DNA from 3 places in the Flavobacterium sp. EDS genome. Region 1 is predicted to be linked to each of the others. Evidence: riboswitches for the same ligand, from Rfam matches in the RefSeq annotation. Region 1 holds a riboswitch; each other region holds the start of a gene.
What was found. Region 1 has a riboswitch for cobalamin ahead of LPB87_RS19205 (TonB-dependent receptor plug domain-containing protein). Riboswitches for the same ligand answer to the same signal wherever they lie in the genome.

Region 1 (6,980 bases):
GATACCCTACGCTGGTTTCATTAATTCTACCCAATGCAGTTCGTACTACATCTTCTTTTGTAAATCCTACTTTATATAAATCGTTCGCAAACATACCTGGGGCAGGATTAAAGTCAAAAATGCTTGTTATATATGGATTGTAATTTTTAGTGTCATTGGTTACATTTACAATTGTTTTTTTACTTCCCTTTTTTCCGTCTGCCGAAACATTTAATGTAAGTTCATAGGTACCTGAGTACAATGCAATAAATCTTAAATCTTTAGAACTTCCAACGATAGAATCTGTAGTTTTATTCACTGGATTTTTAGTCATTATCCACTGATATGTCGGATTTGTTACAGTAACTGATGCATTTATATTTAAGACATTAAATGTTCCTATGTCATGTTTTTCTTGAAGTGTAATTTCAGTTGCTTTTATGCCTTCTTCTGATTTTGTATCATCATCATTACTGCTACATCCTATAACTAAGAAGGCAAGGAATAATAAATGGGTTACGTTTTTTTTCATGGTTTCTGGTTTTATAGTTTTAATTTAAAATCCTTTTTAATTTATGGTCTGGTCGGAATATTTTCTCCTAAAAGGTGCAAATCTGTGGCTCCCATTATTTCGGTAGAAGTTTCTCCGAGCCATCCCGCTTGCTGATTGAGTCCATTGTAAACTTTCACAAAATCTACTCCTGGTAAATGAATTTTGTTTCCGTTTTTATCTATTGCCCAATCAATATCTATTGCTGAATCATTGTCATTATTAGGAGCATTATCAGCATATCCGTATAAAAAGGCATACTGAACAAAATAACTTCCTGTTCCGCTTTCATCAACAGCATTATCGGGTAATCTTGTACCTTTAAAAGTGATTTTATCTTGATCTTTAAGCCATTTTGGCCAATAGTCTAAGGAGTGGTTATAAGCATTGTTTTGTGCTAAATAACCTGTTTTTCCCTGATTGTCTTTCCATAGTATATATTCTACATCAGTAAAAAGCACTGTTCCTGTACCACCTCCTGGTACAGGAACTTTGTTTGGATCTGGTCTATAATAAGTGATTTCATAATTCTTGATGGTTTTTTCCATTTTATGGCCTGCACCTTCTATTTCGTACCATTCATCATCAGGAAGTCCATTTTTATTTTTGTCGTAAGACACCATTATAATTCCCGCCTCACTACTCCCACCTCGCATGGTTGCATCTGGATTAGGATTAGCATCTGCCCAAAAAGCATTTCCTAATACTCTAAAATCGCGTTTGCCCTTTACATTTACAATTGTATGATCAAACCCAAAAACGATATAACCTCCAAATGCACCAAGTGAAATTAAGTCTCCATTTTTCTTGGTTAGATAAGAATTGGCTCTCATTAAAATTTTATCAAATGTTTCTCCATCATTGGCCGCAGGTAAATCATTAATAAACTGCCCAGGTGCCGGTTTAAAATCAAATACTTTGGCAATAAAGGTTTTATAGTCTTTGGCCTCTTTACTTATATGTACTTTTACTTTTTGTGTTTGTGTAGTCCCCTTGTCATTTACAATTACTGATAATTCATAAGTTCCAATTTCTGCCGCTACAAACAAGGCTTCTTTCGCTGTGGTATTTGCTAAAGAATAATTATCTGATGGAGCATTTGTCATACTCCAACTGTATGTTGCATCTGTGCTTGCTATACTATTAATAGTTATTGGTATTATGGTGGCTCTTTGTGCATTATACTCATTGTTTCCAATACTTCCTGTTGGTGGATTGCTGTTATCTGCACCATCGTCTCCACTAGAGCAATTGGTTACCAATGCCGCTGCGAGTATAAGGAATAGCGTCCGGTAATGTTTTAAAGATTTGTTATACATGATTACTGTTTTAGTTTTTGGTTATAAAAGCAATATGGGCAGGTATATTTCCTGCGGTGGTTTTCCATTTTAGTTTTCCCTCTGGAGTAAAGCAATAGATATAGCCTGTTACAACATAATTCTGTGCATCGGTGATGTAAATTTCTTTTGTTTCGGGATTTACCTGAAGTCCGTAAGGAATCATTATTTGTTTATCTGTGCCATCTGTGATTATCTTATCGCTAATTATCTTTTTGGTTTTTGTATCTAATATCCCGTAGGTTACTTTATTACTATTGGTAAGATAGCTCCATGATACGCTATAGAAATAGAGTAAATCATCTACTAAACACATTCCTAAAACAGGAATATCGAGTTGCATTTTTTTCGCATCTGTTTTAGTATCAATTACAAACAGGTTTGATGGTGTAGTGTAATAATCTCCTCTGGAACTCACATAAATATCTCCTCGACTGTCTATTTGCATACTATAAAGGTTGATTCCTACATCTATCTTTTTTATTTCAGTAAAAGTTTCAAGATCTATTACAGATACTGTTCTGTCATAATTAGGAACTCTGTAACCTCCTGAATTGGCAACATATAATTTTCCGTTACTTACTACCATTTGCTCTGGTTGATAGCCCACATTTACTTTGCGTTTAATTTCTAATGAAGTGGTATCGATTTCTGCAACAAAACCTATTTCTGCATTAGGGTCAATGGCTACAGGTCCTGAATAAGAACTTACATAGGCTTTATCTTTATAAAAAGCGACATAACGACAATTAGGAATATCAATTTTTTTGATACGTTTTGCCGACCATTTGTCGATTACTTCAACTTTATTTGAGCAATTGATTACGGCATAAACCTTATTACCATATATTTTTATATCGTTGCCTACATCACCCAATTCTTTTATTACAGTTGGGTTTCTCTCTGAATAAATATCGGTTGTATAGTTTCCGGTTCTGTAATTAAATATGTCGATGCTTGCCCGGTTCATCCCCATATTTCCTTCGTTAAGCAGATAAAAACCTTCTATCTTGCCATCACTTCTTGGTGCTGCAACACTCTTATCTGATGATGGAAAAATGGTTTCTTCTTCTCTACAAGAAGTAAAAGAAAGGGCTATAAATAAACCGAGGATTAATTGTGTAGTTATCTTTTTCATAGCGCAATACTGATTATAAATTTCATTGTACGTCCCGGCATCGGATAATTGTATATCACTTCATACTGTTGATTAAGTACATTGTTTACCTCTATTGTTCCTTTTATCAAATATTTGCTTAAAGCAAAAGACTTTTGTACTGCTAGATCATGAGTGTACCAAGGCTGAATTTCATTGATTTTAATATTGTTTACATTACCGTTATATCGTTTTCCTACATATACAAAACTGTAGTTGAAATTCCATGTTTTGTAATCAGCATTTAATATCCCAGACCCACTATGCCAAGGGGTATAAGGTATTTGATCTCCGTAAGAGGATAATTCCAGTCCAGCAAATTTTGTATAATCCCTGCTTTCTGAATAAGTGTAGGTAAGATTTGTAGCTAAATTTACATTACCAATATGCATTCCTATATTAAGTACCGATTCTATTCCTTTTCCTTTTACTTGTCCCATATTGGTCATCATCCAACGAAATAAATTTCCTGTTGGAGCCGCTACAATTTTATCTTTGGTATTTGTGTAATAACCATCTACCTGAATAGATATTTTATCAAAAAAACTATTCTCAATAGGTAAATTATAAGTGAATCCAATATCATATTGGTTCATATATTCGGGTCTTAAAGTACTTGACCCAATCATGGTGTAGTATAAATCATTAAAAGTGGGCATTCTAAAAATGCGCTTTGCAAATGCTCTTAAATTAAAATCGTAGTCTTTAAAAGGGGTATATCCTATAAATAAGGCAGGAGTAAACTCTTTTTTATCAGGAGCTTTGGCGTTATACCGCACTTCTTCCTGAACGTAAGTACCAACAACACTACCTAATGCTTTAAACTGCCCAAGCCTAAAGGAACTTGCTAAAGAAAATAATGCTGTATAACGTTGCGGAAAAGAAAATTGAGTCTGTATGCCTTTTCTCGTAGCATTAAGTTTATTGTATTGAAAATCTGTCGATAACGAAACATCCCATGTGGGTAATATGTTGTACATATTTACTGCTGAGAAGTATATTTCCTGTTGATAATAACTATCGTCTGATTGTGCTCCTTCGGTTACTGTTTCGCCTAATATGTTAGTAGTATCTCTGGCAACATAATGCGTATAATCATAAGCATATTTTGCCTTAGCCTGAAATTTGTATTTTTTCGAAAAATCTTTTATTAGTGAGGTTTGTGCGAAGAAATTTTTATCGTATTGCCTGAAACCATCAGAAAACTTATTTTCGACAATTGCTCCTGGTGCTCCCCTATCCGAATCGTAATAATATACTTTAGCATCCCAAGATCCATTCTTCATTTTTCCGTAAAGACCTGATTCAAATCGTAGTGCTTCTATATCACTATTATGTCTTGTGGCTGTGGTATCGTAGGCTACGGAACCGTCCTGATTGTTTCTTTTGTATCTAAATTTATATTCACCATTAGATTTTATATATTCAGAACTCACGCTCATACTTACTTTGTCACTTAATTTTTGTTCCCATCTAAAAGACGGGTTGAAATAATTTATAGACATGGTTTTAAATCGAACCAATAGATTTGTTTTTTTTCCATTTTCAAAAACAGGCCGTTTGGTTCTTAAATAAATAGTAGAAGCCGCTGCAAAGTCTTTTGCTGACTGAAAAATTTCGCTTTTTTGACCGTTGTACATGGTAAGAGATTCCATGTCATCTAAGGAGTATTTACCCAAATCAGTGACTCCGTTTTGTGCATTTCCTAGTTGTATGCCGTCATAAAAAACACCTACGTGGTGTGTTCCCATATTACGGACATCCACAGTTTTAAGTCCTCCAAGTCCTCCATAATCTTTAATTTGAGTTCCTGCAAAATAGCGTAGTGCATCTGCAACATTATGACTAGCTAAGTTTTCTAGTAATTTTCCAGAAAGACTTTGCACAGGAATTACTTCTTGATAAGGCTTAGTTTTTAGAATTACTTCTTTTAATTTACGAATACTATCATTAGATGCTTGAGAGTAAAGCAAAAATGGAGTAAATAACGTTAAAACGAATAAAGGGACTTTGTTTTTATTATACATCACTAAATAAATTATAAAAACTTATCGGGGTATAATAATGCAGAAGCATAAGAAAAAAAGCCCATTATAGAATAATAGGGTGAATTTCTTGTTCTTCAACTTTGTTCCTCGAAAGTTTTAAACTATGTGATTTTGGCAGGTCTCCTGACTTATTCTATCCTTAAAACTGCCTTCCCATTTGCTTGAGCAAACAGTGACATTAGTAACGTTTAAAGACTTATATAGAACTTACAGTAGCGGGCCTGTTCAGGATTTACACCTGATTCCCTTTTAACTATTTTAACTTAAATTAAGAAAAAATAGACCAAAATTTTAAGCAAAGATATAACTATACTTCATAAAAAATAATTGTTATTTAATAAAATTATAATTTTTGCAATAAAATCATCAAAAATAATGTCATATATATAATTAGCTAAAACAATAAGCTTCTTGTGTTTCTTAATTCAAATAGTGAATGGATATATGGCATTATAAAGGGATAATATAAAGCAATAATTCCCCCTATTTTGCTGTTAAATTGTTACTAAGAATTGAAGTTATTTTATACTGTAATTAAAGTAAGATATTACACTACTTTGTCATAAAACACACATTACCTGCATCTTTGATTTGGAATTACCTATATTTTTAAGTATTTTTGCACTCTTTTTTTACCCAACAAGACATTATAATGCCAAATACAAACAAAGATTTAATCCGCTTTTTAGAAGCACAAAACCATCTGTATCTTACTGCTCTTTCTGAAATAAAAAAGGGCAAAAAAGAAACCCACTGGATGTGGTTTATCTTCCCTCAAATTGCAGGATTAGGTACTAGCGATACTTCTAAATACTATGCTATTCTAGATTTAAATGAAGCGGCTGAATTTGTCGCGCATCCCATCCTAGGAAAACATCTTATCGAGATTTCTGAGTTAATACTAACTTTTAAAATGAAATCTGCTGAATCAATTCTAGGAGAATTAGAAGCTAGAAAATTGAGATCTTCGATGACGCTTTTTACTTTGGTAGAAAATAGTAATCCTATTTTTCAGGAAGTATTAGATACTTTCTTTTCAGGAGAACAAGACCCGCTTACTTTGTCCATTATTAATTCAATTATAGAGGCGTCTATTGAAACAACTACACTGTTATAAAGCAGTATTACAATAGATTATTTACTCAAAAAAAACACTACGTCGTATTTGCCCACGCAAATCTGTAGTGTTTTTTTAGTTTTATAAATTAGTGTAAAAACTCATCAATAAATTCTTTTTTCTCATTAACATATAAATAATATGAACTGATGCCTTCGTTTTCCTCTTTATGATGAAGTTGTAACTTTATTTCAATACATGGTGTCGGAATAAATTCATGATCAATTAATAGCGAGATTGATTTAGGTACAATCCTGCTAATGTGATCTATATATTCTTGATCAATATTGTAATAATACGTAATTGCTAAACTATAAAAGTCTTCTTTTTTATCTAAAATGTCTTTATAGGAATTCATGTTAAGTATTATTTGGAAAAGGTAAAATATGTATTCAATTAGTATTAAAAGTAGCTACAATTTCTGAAGTTATCAGTTATGTTATGCCATTTATGAAATATATTATGCAGCATATATAAAAAATTACAGAAGGTATTATAAAATAAAAGGCTTTAAGAGGCTTTCTAAATTTATTTTTAAAATAAAACAGAAGTATTTTTATTACCAATATTAAATTTATAATGTAAAGAGGCAAGTGAAAAAAATACGACAAGACAACTTTAGCCCCTCTAATAAATGTTCCGAAACTATTAATTTTATTATTTGTTATAATAATTTCTAAAGCCAAGAGAAATATTAAAATAGTAAATGAAATATAGGAAGCTCTTAGTATTTTATTCTTCATTTAGTTAAATTCAAACTCAAATTGTATACAAATATAGCATTGATTTACAA
Region 2 (6,980 bases), on a different contig from region 1:
AATGGGCTAACGATATCTCCAATTTTGATACTTTTATTTTCAATGTTTTGTGTTTTTAAGTCGTTTATTGATTTTTCGAATACTTTCAATACTTCTTGCGGTATTTGTTGCGACAATTCATTATTAAGCTTTTCGATCTGTTTTTCTAAACTATCCATGTATTTTCTATTTGATTATTTTGTAAAGATTTAAAATATAGTCAGCATGGGCAATAACGCACATTATTGTCTCATAGAGATAAAAAAGTCACTATTCTGTAAATAAAGGGGAGAGCTGATAAAATAAAAAGGGATAGCTTGAAATTAGTACTAAGATGCCAATATATAAAATTGCAATTCGGTTTGGCAGAGTGAGTCGGAGCTAAATTTAGTAGCAAAGGTTTAAAGTAGCAAAAGCACTAAGGAAATGATTGATGAAACTGGAAAATAAATATTCTTAGACTCCGCTTAGGATAACACTGCGACTGAAAACTGCGACAAAATACGCAGTACAAAATCAGGGATTTTTTTGGTAATTTTGCTGAGCATAAAAAGAGGGTAATGTAGGTCAATAAAAATTCTGCATAAAAAAGATTCCAATTAATAAGTTATAGAATACATGAAAATTAAAGGTTATTTATTCGCCATTATTTCGGCAGTTTCCTATGGATTAATTCCATTATTTATTTTACCAATAAAAGCGATTAATTTTCCGATGGATACGGTACTTTTTTACCGATTTTTTGTCTCAAGTCTGTTCTTATTAGCGTATTTGATATATAAAAAGGAATCTTTAAAAGTGAATACAAAAGAACTCTTAATATTACTATTACTGGGTCTTTTCTATGCTCTTTCTGCCGAATTCCTTTTCCTTGGTTATGATTATCTTTCTCCCGGAATTGCTTCGACTATACTTTTTGTTTACCCTGTAATTGTAGCTTTAACAATGTTTTTTTTCTTTAAAGAGCGTATCAATAAGCTTACAATTATATCTTTATTTATAACAATATGTGGCGTTTTTGCGTTGAGCACTAAAGGTTCTGCTTTTAATATCAATTTTATAGGTCTTGTCGTTACCTTAACAAGTGCTTTGTTTTATGCCTTATATATTATAGTGGTTAATAAAGCAAAAATAAAGGCTTCGAGTATAAAAATTACATTTTATTCACTACTTTTTTCCTCCCTTTATTATTTGTGTAAAGTGTTATTATTCAATGAGTCAATGGCACTCCCTGATGTGATGTTTTTTCTGGAAATTGTTGTATTTGCACTTGTAACAACAGTACTTTCTATGTCAACTTTGGTTTATGCCATAAAAACAATAGGTTCAACAGCTACCTCAATTATGGGAGCATTAGAGCCTGTAGTAGCAGTTGCAGTGAGTGTGATTTTATTCAATGAAAATTTAACAATGAGTTTGATTCTTGGGGGATGTCTTATTATTTCGGGCGTAATTATCAATATTGTTTCAGAAGCGGTAGAAAAAGTCAGATCTACTGAAATACAGAAACAGTAAAACTTCTTTATTTTAAGAATATATAGCAAAAAGCCCCTTACTGTTGTAGTAAAGGGCTATTGTTTTTATAGAGCGTACTATTTAATTATTTTTTAATGAATTTTTGCTGATAACTAGCTCTATCTGTTACCACATTAATGATGTAAAATCCTTTTGTTAAATCACTCACATCAATTTGGTTATTATTAATTCTAGTATTGATTTGTCTTCCAGAAATATCGTAAATCATTACATTCAATACTTCGTCTTGAGTTTTAATATTTAGAATATCAGAAACAGGGTTAGGGTAGATCGTAAATGCTATTCTGTCAAACTTATCAGTTCCTAACGTATTTGTTACATTGACTGTAATTGATTTTTCGACTAATTTACCATTAGAATTAAAACTAATTGTTATCGTTACCTCTCCTGGACTTTGAGGTGTTAAAACCAACTCATCTTTTGTATTGATAGTGACAGATACAACAGCAGGATTAGTATTTGACTTAATCGATTTTACAATTGCAGCTGATAAATTATCAGTATCAGAAACAACGGTTTTTAAATCAATTACTGTAGCACTACTTATTGAAACTTGAGATGGTAAAGTAGTATTTACAACTGGCACACTATTATCCGGGAATACAGTTACAGAAGGAAACCAGTAATAATCATTTAAAACTATTGTATTTGTTAACGCTCCAGTGTTATCATAAATATGAACCCAGTTTTTTTGAAAATGTGGTCCGTATCCACTTTCTGTAGTATTTAAAATTAACTTATCAAAAACAGGATCAATGCGTAATGCTGCACCATATGGAATTTGTCTGGGAGATGGTGTTTGCCCCGGAATTGCCCCAAAATTTTCATTAAATGTTTTAGTGGCAACATCAAATCGTACAATCTGCGATCCTGAACTAAAAGAATTTATAGAATTAATCCAGTATAAAGCATTTTGTTGATTGCTATACGTGAAACTTCCTGCATTCCATGCTGCCCAAGTAGTAAAATATTTAGTAGTTGGAATAGGGTAGTCTGTGGTAGCAAAAGAGGTTGCATCAATATTGATTAATTTTTGATTTTGAATTGCCCAAACGCTTCCATCTTTGGCTTGAACAACCGATTGAAATCCACCTACAATAGTATTAATTACAGTATTTGTGGTTGGATCAATTATCAAAATTCCTTTATTCTGTGTTATCGCAAATACATATTGTGAGGTACGAATCATGTTTCCTATTTGTCCAGCACCTGCTGTTCCCGAAATAAGACTTCCTACCTGCATGTTAGCAATATCAAATAGATAAATTCCATTTGATGCTCCTATATACCCTTTGTTTTCATTGACTCCTAAAAATGAACGTCCGTCTCCACCAATAGTTTCAAAGGCTGCAATTTTTTGCATTGTTTTTGCATTAGCAACAACCAATCTTCCAGCATCGGCTGCTTGCTTTGAAACAAAATAAAATTTATCTCCATATATTGTTCCATACTGTGTAGTTACTCCAAATGTTTGATTGTTATTGACAGTACTATAAACGCGATAGCTAACATTGCCGCTATCATCAATAAAGTTTACAGATCCATTAGTGTGTCCAAACCAATCTTCATTTACCATAAAGAATCCTTTTGTAAAATCTGTTGCGAGCACAAAAGGCGTTACGGGATTAAATGTTGAAGCAATAGGAGCTTCTATCATCGATGGATTGTAACTCCAAAGATCCCAAGAACCATTTTCTAAAACACGACTGCTAGCTCCAGTAGTAGAATAGTCAAAATCAGAATCAGCGGGGTTCTTTACCCAATACGACCAATATCCGTTGGTAGCCCATCCTGATTGCCAGTGATCTGTAGCGTCTATAGCTGTAAAATTATCAAAATCATACCCAGATGTATTTACAAGACCATCTACAGGATAATGAGGATAGGTAGTATTTCCATCTTTGTAAAGTCCAATTGTATTTATTCCGTTTAGATCAAAACCCAATCCTCCGATTGCAGTTCCAAGCGTTGGACCAGAATCATATTGTAACGCAAAAAAGCGATGATCAGCTTTTGCAATTGCTTTCACCATATCTACACCAGTTGCAGTGCCATCCCATCTAAAACCCCATACTAAGGCATCCGAATTTTTACCATCATTCCATTGTACAACCAAGGCAGCTTTATTTGCGCCAGTACCTACCCAGTACTTAATCGCATCAAAATCGATAGTACTGGTTGTACTTTTACTTTGTTGAATTTTGGCAGTTGAATTTTGCTTAAGATCATATCGAATTACTCCCTGTACTTTTACTTGTGCATTGACAAGAAATGTAAAAAGTAACAGAATTCTTAAAAAGTAATTTTGTTTCATTTATTTAATTAATTTAAAATTGTATAGTTTGTTTTTTATTTTATGTACAGGTCATAGGCACCAGAAACTTCTGTAGAGACTTCTCCCAACCAACCCGCTTCTTGATTTATTCCAGTATATACTTTAACGAAATCTATCCCAGGAAGTTTTACATATTTTCCATCTTTATCAACAGCCCAAGAGATATCAATATTAGATCCTTCATCATTATTTGGAGCATTATCAGCATATCCAAAGTCAAATGATTTTCCAACCCAATAGTTTCCAGTACCGCTCTGATCGTAAAAATTGTTCTCGATTTTTGTGCCTGTTAAACTATATGAACCCTCAGAGATCCATAGAGGATAATAACTTTGAGCATGAAATGCACTTTGTGTTTTATAGCCAGAATTCCCTAGATTGTCTTGCCATTTAATATATTCTATGTTAGTTTGCCAAAATTCATCTCCAGCAACTGGTGGTTTGTTAGCATCAGGTTTAAAATAGGTAATGGTATAATTCTTTACTGTAGTATTTTTAAAATATTCACTTCCTGCAATCTCATACCATTCGTCTGCATCAGGTTTTCCGTTTTTATTTTTATCATAAGCTACTAGAATAATCCCAGGTTCGCAAGATCCTGAGCGCGCTTCATTGGCTTCACTTCCCCAAAAGGCATTCCCTAAAATTTTAAAATCTCTTCCATCCATATTCGGAATTGTATGATCAAAACCAAATACGACGTAACCTCCAAATCCACCTAGTGAAATCATGCTTGCTTTTGATCCAACAAGGGCTTTTTTGGCTGTATTAATCAGGTTTGCTTCTGTATTTCCGGGTGAATATTCTGGAATTTCGTTAGTAAACTGACCTACTGCAGGACGGAAATCGAATACATTTGAGATGTATTTGCTATAATTCACAGGTTCTTTTGTTACATTGATTGCAGAAGTATATGTATTTACAACTCCATTGGTTTCTACTTTCAAAGTCAAAGGATAGTTCTTTAAATAAGGGCTAATGAAATCCAACTGCGAACTCTGAGAAATTATAGAATCATTAATACTCCATGTAAGTTTTGAATTGCTAGGCAGATTCGGAACAATGTTAAGAACATTAAAGCGGTTCACAGTGTATGATTCAGTGAGTACTTCGGTAGGATTTATAATTTCCTGATTTTCATCTTTATCAGAATCACATGCTATAAAACCTAGCAATAGAATCGATAGAAAAGTCAATTTTAAAATTTTAGAAGGATTTTTTTCCATATTTAATTGTGATTTATTTGAATAAAAAAGCAAATAATTACAACGCTTATGGAAATACAGAGGAATGATGGTAATGCCCACATTTAAGCATACAAAACCAGCATTGTCCTTAGCTTTATTCCACGAAAGCGTCAAACATTATATCATCTGGCAGGTCTTCTGACTTACTCCATTTTTGAAATCCTTCCCATTAAATAACAGTGGATATACTTTTCAAAAACTTCTATGCGGAGCTTACAGCAGCGGGTCTGTTTCGGATTCTCACCGAATTCCCTATTAAGTGCTTTTTATGGCGCACCAGATTTTTGGCAAATGTATAGAAAATATAGATAGAAACAATTTTAAGCAAAATTACCAAACTAGTATTCTCATAGCTTTTGAACGCATTAGATTTAGCTAGGTTAGAATTATTTTAATAAAATGTTTTACAAGTTAGAATAATGTATTTTTTTTGTGAATTTAGATGCTAAAAAACAAAACAAAATCGGTTTGTGTTTGTGTAATCATAAAAATTGACCTGTTACTATTATTTAATTGAATGCATACAAATAAAATACTGAAAAGGACTAATATCGTTTTTATGTTATTAGTTTTGTTTAATTTACACATTTACAATTGCTTACCCTATTGCCGAAATCAAATCCAACAGTTATCATATGTGTACCCGAATTATGACTTTGAAGTTGATTCAGGCTAATATTAAATGAGTAAGCAGCATAAAATTTATTTTGTCTAAATCCGACTAAAGGCGCAATGGAGTTCGGTTTAAACGACTGATCGGCTAATAGTCTGGCGCTTATGCCTGCCCAAATATAATTACTGCCAGTCATTTTCCGAATTTTAAGATTAAGATCAAGACTGGAACGCCCATCACTTTCGTACAATTGATACAAAATAGAAGGTTCATATTCTATAGAAGTAAATCTATTCTTCAAAAGAAAACCAGTATATAAATAGTAATTTCTAATATTTGTTGGCTCTTTTAAAATCGTTGGCTTTATTGACTTATCTAAAATATTTGCTGCATTAAAACTGACGAAAAAATTTTCTAAACGATACAAAAAGCTTAAATCAAAGTTTGAATTATTCACATTATAAGATTGAACACTTGGATCTGATGTGACAATATCTGATGCATCAATATTGAAATTAGTAAATTTATAAGAGAGTCCGAATGAAAGAAACTGATTATTATATTCGGATAAAGTGATATGATGAGCATAAGTTATTTGACCTCCTTTTTGAGAAGTGTTCCTGTTTTTATCATTAAAGAATACAGCTCCAAGTCCTGAGCGATCTCCTATCCTGACATCAAAAGATAGGGACTGCGTTTGTGGAGCATCTTTTACACCTAACCACTGTGTTTCTCCAGTAAAGCGTATTTTATAAAAATCTCCAATTCCGGCATAGGCTCCGGCAATTACATATGGATTATCTGCTAAATATTGACTGGTTGGCGGGAGTTGTAATTCTTGCCCATAAACAGGAAGACTAATTATTATAAAAAGCAATATTATTTTTTTCATCTTTCTTATTTTATCTAAATAAAGTCATTCCACCTATTAATTCTCTCCTGTCTTTGTCATTGTTTGTTTTAATAACATACCAATAATCCCCCATAGGCAAGGGTTTTCCTTGATATGTACCATCCCATCCCATTGTTGTATTTCCTTTAAAACTGGTAATTAATCGTTGGTACCTATCAAATATTAAAACCTCTAAATCGGGATAATCTTCGATTCTTGTTGGATACCAATAGTCATTACTTCCGTTTCCATCGGGAGAGAAAAATTTTGGAAATTCGATTCCGGCATAGTCTAAATAGACAGTTTGAGTAGAGAAGCAACCTTTAATGTCTTTTACATAAATGGTATAGTTTCCAGAATGATCAATCTTAAAGATTG
Region 3 (6,980 bases), on a different contig from region 1:
AGTATATATCTTAACTACTAAAAGTACTGCATCGGCAAGTGAATTGGTTATTAATGGGTTAAAACCATACATTGATGTAGTACAAATAGGTGATGTTACTATAGGTAAAAATGTGGGGTCGGTTACTCTTTATGATTCACCTACTTTTGGTAAAATGAATAGAAATCCGAGTCATAAATATGCTATGCAGCCCATTGTTTTAAAAATTGTTAATTCTGTAGGCTTTGGAGAATACACTAACGGATTAACACCTACATATAGTGTAATAGAATCTGTAAATGCGTTAGGCGTTTTAGGAGAGTATACTACTGAACCTTTATTAGGTACTGCAGTTTCAAAAATTATTGGAACAGGTAAAATGATTCTGCCTAAAGATGACAAAGTGTTTGAGTATTTTACCGATTCAAAATCAATAGATGGTATTCGAAATCAAATGTATTTGGATGAAGCTCCAGAAGGGCTCTTGAGAGCGTTACAAGATAGATAATACAAAAAAAGGCTTTCGTTAGAAAGCCTTTTTTGTTGAAAATAAGTAAGATATGAAATTAAGATTTTTAATTTATTATTTGTTAAAATAGAAGCCATTTGGTGATATTCCAACACTGAATTCATTAGATAAAACTCCTGTTAAAGAATAAATATAAACATCTCCAGGGTCTTGAAAATTTACTGCATCAGCAATATATATATTGTTGTTTTTTACTGCAAAGCCATAAAGAGCACTAACTTCTTTTGCTTTAAATATTTCTGTAGTTGGTAACGTTGTTGTGTTTGTTGATGCAGCATAGATATTATTTCCAACAGTATAATACAGTTTGTTGTTTTCAATAGCTAAGAAGCTAGGATGAGTGATGCCAGGAAAATCAATTGTAGATGAAACGGTATTGTTACTCATGTTAATTTTTACTAATTTACCAGTTGTTTCAGGTGAAACGTATGATGGTCGTCCATTACATAAAACATATAAAGTGCCATTATCTTTTACTAATGAACTAGGTACGTCTCCTACTGCAAAGTTTTTTGTAACAGTATTATTACTAGCGTCGATAATAGATAATGAGTTTCCTTGGCCCCAACCACCTTTGTGAGCTACATAAAGTTTGTTGTCATTTTCGATTATTTGCTCAGGACCTTCAACAACAGGAATTGTTGATGTAACTTTATTTGTTGTTAAATCAATGACAGCTACATAATCATCTGAAGGGTCTACTGGGTTACCCCAGTTTGTAATAAATCCTTTTCCATTTGCAAATGCAATATATCTTGGGCTATTTATCTTTGTGTTGATTGTAGCAATACTTTTAAATGTATTTCGGTTAACTACTTCAATTTTATTTCCTCTATTTACAATGATGTAAGCATAATCACCATTAAAACCAATGCTTTGAGGAGCATCTTTAATATTTTTACCTTCATTAACTAAAGAAAAAACATTTTTCCCGAGTTTTAAGTCGTCTGATAAATAGGAAATAGATCCATTTACTTTTTCAAAAACACCTTCTTCGATAATAAATAGTCCTCCTTCGTAATTTCCACGTGGTGCAGGTTCTGGTTCTGGAGTAATGGTATCGTCGTCATTACTACAAGATACAAAAAATGTAGCGCTTACAATGACAGCTAAAAATAGCTTATTAAGTTTTTTCATGGTATTAAAAGTTAAGGTTTATATATATGGTGTAATTTCTTCCAGGCATTTGTCTCCCAATAACTGGTTGGTAATCTTCGTTCCAGATATTCAGTATTTGTAATCCAATTTTGTAACTGTTCTTTTTTCCTAAGTCATAATCAATTCCTAGATTACCAACGTTATAAGGTTTCACTTTGGTAGCAGGATTATTAAAAGGAGTGCTAAATGCTTCTCCGTTGTATAAGTATTGAAAGTAAGAAGAAACTTTTTTCCAATTGTAAGAAACAGATCCAGTTAATTTATGATAAGGGACATATATAAGTTGTTTATAAAATAATTCGCCTTTAATTAATTGCTTGCTTTCTGAAACAGTATAGGCATAGGTTCCGTTAAGTGTGAAATTATGATTTTCTATTTTTGTTCTCCATTCTAAAAGTACTTCAGCACCATAAGCTCTTACTCTGCTTGTGTTTTCTGGAGACCAGTTATCACCACCACCTTGGGATGGTACCCAACGTAATAAATCTTTTATCGAATTGTAATACATAGTTACAGATAATGAGAATTTTTTTGTAAAAAACTCGTTGCCGATTTCTCCCTGATAAGAAGTTTCAGGTTTTAAATCAGGGTTACCACTTCCTTCCCAAAATAAATCGTTGTAAGTAGGCATTCTGAAATTCTTAGAAGCGTTTAATTTTATGCGATAAAAATCTGTAAATTGATACCTTGTTCCTAAAGAAAAAAGAAAAGGATTTCCATAATTATCTGTTAATTCCTGACGAATACTAGCTGTGTAATCCCATTTGTCAGTTACGAAATGCTGTAATAATAAACTAGCTGAACCAACTTGTCTTTTTACATTATTTATACTAGAGCCATATCCTTTATTACGATTATAATCAATGATAGAATTCAGTTTAATCTTGTCATTTACATCAAAAGCTAAATCATATTTTATAATAGAAGTTTCAACTTTTCCATAAGTATAAAAGTCGGAGGTAATACTTGGGAAATATTTATAAGATTCTCCAATATGTGCCACCCTTAATTTAGAAGTAAACCGATTAAATGTATTCTCCCATTCTAAAAGATTACGAGTGTTAAAGTCATTATATTTTGTTTTGGTAGCGTTTGGAGAAGTCAAAGAAAAATGACGTTCTGCATCATAAAACTGACTATATAATTTCAAGGAGTTTTTAGAGTCTATTTTATAACCAAATGTTGTATTCATACTCGTGTTATAGTATGCACCATTAATGTTTTTTTGATCAGTAGTTCCAGGGTATTTAAAATCATTGTCAGAACTATTTCTGGAAATATTAACTTGAATGCTGTATTTGTCGGACGAAACGTTAGCACGATAATTTGTGCTATAAGTATCATAACTGCCTCCACTGAGAAACAAATGGTTAGAAAAATCCTTTTTAAAACGTATGTCATTATTTAAGTGAATACTTCCGCCTATTGCGCCACTTCCATATAATACACTTCCTCCTCCGGCTTTTACAGCAATAGAGTTGAAATCTCTAGTTCCGATTGTATTAAAATCTGCTTGACCTAAAAATTGAGAATTGATGTTTATTCCGTTCCAAATAACTGCAGTTTGGGCGCCTGTCGTTCCTCTAAAAGAAGGTGCAGAAGTCATTCCTAGTCCATTTTCCTTAAAGTAAATAACAGTGTTATAATTTAAAAGAGATGTTAAGGATGCTTGGTTTTTATTAATAATAGAATCATTAAGTAATTGAACCGATTGTGAGTCTGAGTATTTCTTGAGGTTAGTATCTGAAACTATAACTTCTTTTAATTTTGTTATAGAATCATTTTGTGCCAAAATAAATTGGCAAGCTAAGAGTGAAAGACAGATGTATAACTTTTGTAATGTCATAATTTCTAAACTCTTTTTCCCGAGAGTTCGATATTTGTTAACAAAGGCAGGTCTCCTGGCTTACGTCTTGTTGTTTTCCTTCCCGTTTTAAAACAGTGGTTTTGTAGTTAACAACAAGCATTCCTTTCGGAACTAAGTTTACAGTTGCGGGTACAGCTCAAGATTTACGAATGTTGATTTTGATAATTTCAAACTTCAATTACTTGATTCCCTTTTAATGTGTCTAATAAATATGGCACAACCTTAATGTGGCTACAAATATAAAGTTAAAAATGCTTAAAAATCAATTTTGTTTAGACTTTAACCCAGAATGTAAATCGAAGGTTTCGTTTATAGTTTTATATTATAATTTTTATGACCTGTCCAAAATCGACTTTGTTTTGAAAAGCATCTTTTAAAGGAAGTGAATTCAAAAGACATAAAATGCTTCGAATAACTCCAGCATGTGTAATTATAATTGCCTTTGATGGTTTTTTGATAAGTATTTCGTTTTCTATAAAATGAGTTACCCTTTGATGTAAATCAATAAAAGATTCTCCGTTTGGAACTCGAATATTTACGAAATCTTCCATCCACGGATTTAAATCTTCTTGAGCAATTTCATTCCAATTTTTCATTTCCCAATCGCCAAAATTCATTTCCATCAAGCGTTTGTCTTCTTGGTAGTTTGAAATTTTGGTTTCTTTTTGGATATGTTTAGCAAGTAATGCACAACGTTTCAATGGACTAGAATATAAGATTGCATCATCAGGCAATTGCTTTGCGATGTTATCAAAAATCAAATCGTAAGGTTCAGCAATATCTACATCGGTTTGACCGTAACAAATTCCTTTTTCGCAAACAGTTTCGGTATGGCGAACTAAATAAATTTCCATATTGCTATAACACTTAAGTAAAAAATAACTTCGCAAACTTGTTGTGTGGCACCTAGACAATCTCCTGTATAACCATCAATCCATTTTTGGAAATAACGAGCTAAGAAATAACGAGCAAGAAAGACTGGGAGTATGACCAACAGTATTTGGTACTGAAAATAAGAAAGAACTAAAAGAGGTAATAAACCAAAAAAGAAAGAGCCTACAACTTCTTTCCAGCTAAAACTTTTTGCAATAGGTTTACTTTTGCTTGAAGCATCTTCACGAGAATATTCATGAGTAAATACAATGCTTATAGCCGCCAAACGACTAATAGAATGTCCTGCAATAAACAATAATAAAATAGTGAATGTTGATTTCTGGTTTGTAATTGTTTCTGTTGTTACTAGTTCTGAAAGTAATTGAAATTTCAATAAAAATAATAATACAACGCCAATAGCTCCATACGCTCCAATGGCACTATCTTTCATGATAAGTAAGATTTTTTCTTTGGTCCAACCGCCACCAAAACCGTCACAAACATCCGCAAAACCATCCTCATGAAATGCTCCTGTAGTCAAGATTCCAGCAATCATTCCTATAATTACTGCAGCAGATAATGATACTAAAAATGAAGCTCCATAAAAAGCCAGAAAAGAAATCCCTCCAACAATCCAACCTATCAAAGGGAAATAACGACTTGCTTTATTAAGATAATCAGGATTATGGTCGATGTTTTTAGGACAAGGAATCCTTGTGTAAAACATTAATGCAGTAAAAAATATATGGAGTTGTTTTTTCATTTAATGATTTTGTTTATTTGGCTAAAGCCAATATTATTAACCTATTATTAACGAACATCTAAAGATGTTGGCAATTCAATATTTAGATTGTCTATAAAATTTGTTTTTATGTATTGATGCTTTTGTTAGGTTACTTTGGAGTATATTTATTAAAATCATGCTGCTATTAAGTATTTGGCTAAAGCCAATTTGTTTGTCATTTAATAAAACAACATCTAAAGATGTTGGCAATTCAATTTCTAAGATTGTTATTTTATTTTATTGACAATCTTAGAAATTGAATTGCCTCCAGATTTATCTGGAGGATACGAAATTTGTTATGTTATTGGCTTTAGCCAAATCTTTATTTATTATTTGTTTTCTGAAATCCATACTTGAGAATAAACTCATTATATTCTTCCTGAAGTGTTTTTTTAGTATGATGTATTTCTTGATTTTTAATATAGTCTCTTACTCTATCAATAATAGATTCAGAAACAGAAACTGCAAAATACTCATCTTGCCATTCAAATTTTTCTTTAGTTAATTGGTTTTTATTAATCCAAAACGAAGACTCTCCTTTTAGTAATTGTATTGTTTTTTGGATGTTTTGGTCTACGCCTAATGAAATAAGACAGTGACAATGGTCTGAATATCCATTTATAAAATCAATATAAATTCCTTTTTCTTTTGCATTCTCTCTTATATGTTGCCAGACTTTTTGACGCAATTCTGCAGAATCTAAATAGGGAACTCTATTTTTAGTACTCCAAACTAAGTGTATATATACTTTTATGAATGGCATAATTTTTTAAACTCTTATTTATTACTAATCCCAGCATTCTCAAAAGTAGCCATTTCGTTAAGAAAAGCCACTGCCGATTGTAATATTGGTAAAGCAATTGCACAACCAGTTCCTTCGCCTAAGCGTAAATCAAGTTGTAAAACCGATTTGGCCTCAAGGTAATCTAATAATTTTTGATGTCCTTGTTCAGCCGAAGAATGACAGAAAATTGCATTCTTTTTAATGTCAGGATTTATTTTAAAGGCAATTAAAAAAGCTACAGTACAAATAAAACCATCTACAAGAGTGAGCATATTGTTTTTATAAGCGGCTAACATCCCGCCAGCCATCTGCATGATTTCAAAACCACCAAAATAAGCTAGTTGCTCTTTTAATTCGGCTTGACCAGAATAATTTTCGATAGCTTTTTTTAAGATTTCCTGTTTCTCATTTAGTTTAGCATCATCAACTCCAGTTCCTTTTCCCACACATTCCTTAATAGAGAAACCAGTTAAAACACTCATCAAGACAGAAGCTGTAGAGGTATTCCCAATACCCATTTCGCCAAACCCAATACAATTACTTCCTGTTTTTGCAATAGAATCAACAATTTCGGATCCTTTTAAGAAGCATAATTGTAGTTCAGTTTCGCTCATTGCGGGAACATGTAGAAAGGACTGAGTTCCTTTAGCAATTTTAGCATTAATTAAATTGGCATTGGTAGGGAAATCATAATTTACACCAGCATCTACGATAGAAAGTTCAATATTGTTTTGTTTACAAAACACATTAATTGCTGCTCCACCTTCAAGAAAATTACCGACCATTTGTCGGGTAACGTCTTGCGGATACGCGCTTACACCATGATTGGCAATTCCGTGATCTGCGGCAAAAACAACGATATTAGGTTTTATAATCTCAGGATTCAAAGTCTGAAAAACAGTCCCGATTTGGAATGCTAATTTTTCTAAAATACCCAAAGAACCAAGAGGTTTCGTTTTTGAGTCAATTTTATGTTGTAGTGATTCTTTGAAAGAAGCAGTAATTT

Region 2: linked by a shared signal. The riboswitch ahead of LPB87_RS19965 (cell surface protein) and the one ahead of LPB87_RS19205 (TonB-dependent receptor plug domain-containing protein) in region 1 are both predicted to bind cobalamin.
Region 3: linked by a shared signal. The riboswitch ahead of LPB87_RS17135 (TonB-dependent receptor) and the one ahead of LPB87_RS19205 (TonB-dependent receptor plug domain-containing protein) in region 1 are both predicted to bind cobalamin.

What each region holds. Positions count from the first base shown of each region.
Region 1 is NZ_JAJMOZ010000020.1:60,121-67,100, reverse strand. Features, by position in the region: gene LPB87_RS19220 (hypothetical protein) at 1-511, opposite strand, end outside; gene LPB87_RS19215 (cell surface protein) at 553-1,848, opposite strand; gene LPB87_RS19210 (DUF5074 domain-containing protein) at 1,859-3,004, opposite strand; gene LPB87_RS19205 (TonB-dependent receptor plug domain-containing protein) at 3,001-5,049, opposite strand; cobalamin riboswitch at 5,166-5,373, opposite strand; gene LPB87_RS19200 (DUF1810 domain-containing protein) at 5,723-6,187, shown strand; gene LPB87_RS19195 (hypothetical protein) at 6,276-6,545, opposite strand.
Region 2 is NZ_JAJMOZ010000024.1:27,733-34,712, forward strand. Features, by position in the region: gene LPB87_RS19950 (peroxiredoxin-like family protein) at 1-158, opposite strand, end outside; gene LPB87_RS19955 (DMT family transporter) at 598-1,494, shown strand; gene LPB87_RS19960 (DUF5074 domain-containing protein) at 1,580-3,829, opposite strand; gene LPB87_RS19965 (cell surface protein) at 3,865-5,076, opposite strand; cobalamin riboswitch at 5,208-5,393, opposite strand; gene LPB87_RS19970 (type IX secretion system membrane protein PorP/SprF) at 5,673-6,602, opposite strand; partial or broken gene LPB87_RS19975 (T9SS type B sorting domain-containing protein) at 6,613-6,980, opposite strand, start outside.
Region 3 is NZ_JAJMOZ010000014.1:31,217-38,196, reverse strand. Features, by position in the region: gene LPB87_RS17145 (S41 family peptidase) at 1-487, shown strand, start outside; gene LPB87_RS17140 (DUF5074 domain-containing protein) at 563-1,645, opposite strand; gene LPB87_RS17135 (TonB-dependent receptor) at 1,650-3,512, opposite strand; cobalamin riboswitch at 3,540-3,773, opposite strand; gene cobC (alpha-ribazole phosphatase) at 3,851-4,387, opposite strand; gene LPB87_RS17125 (adenosylcobinamide-GDP ribazoletransferase) at 4,372-5,169, opposite strand; gene tnpA (IS200/IS605 family transposase) at 5,513-5,953, opposite strand; gene cobT (nicotinate-nucleotide--dimethylbenzimidazole phosphoribosyltransferase) at 5,968-6,980, opposite strand, start outside.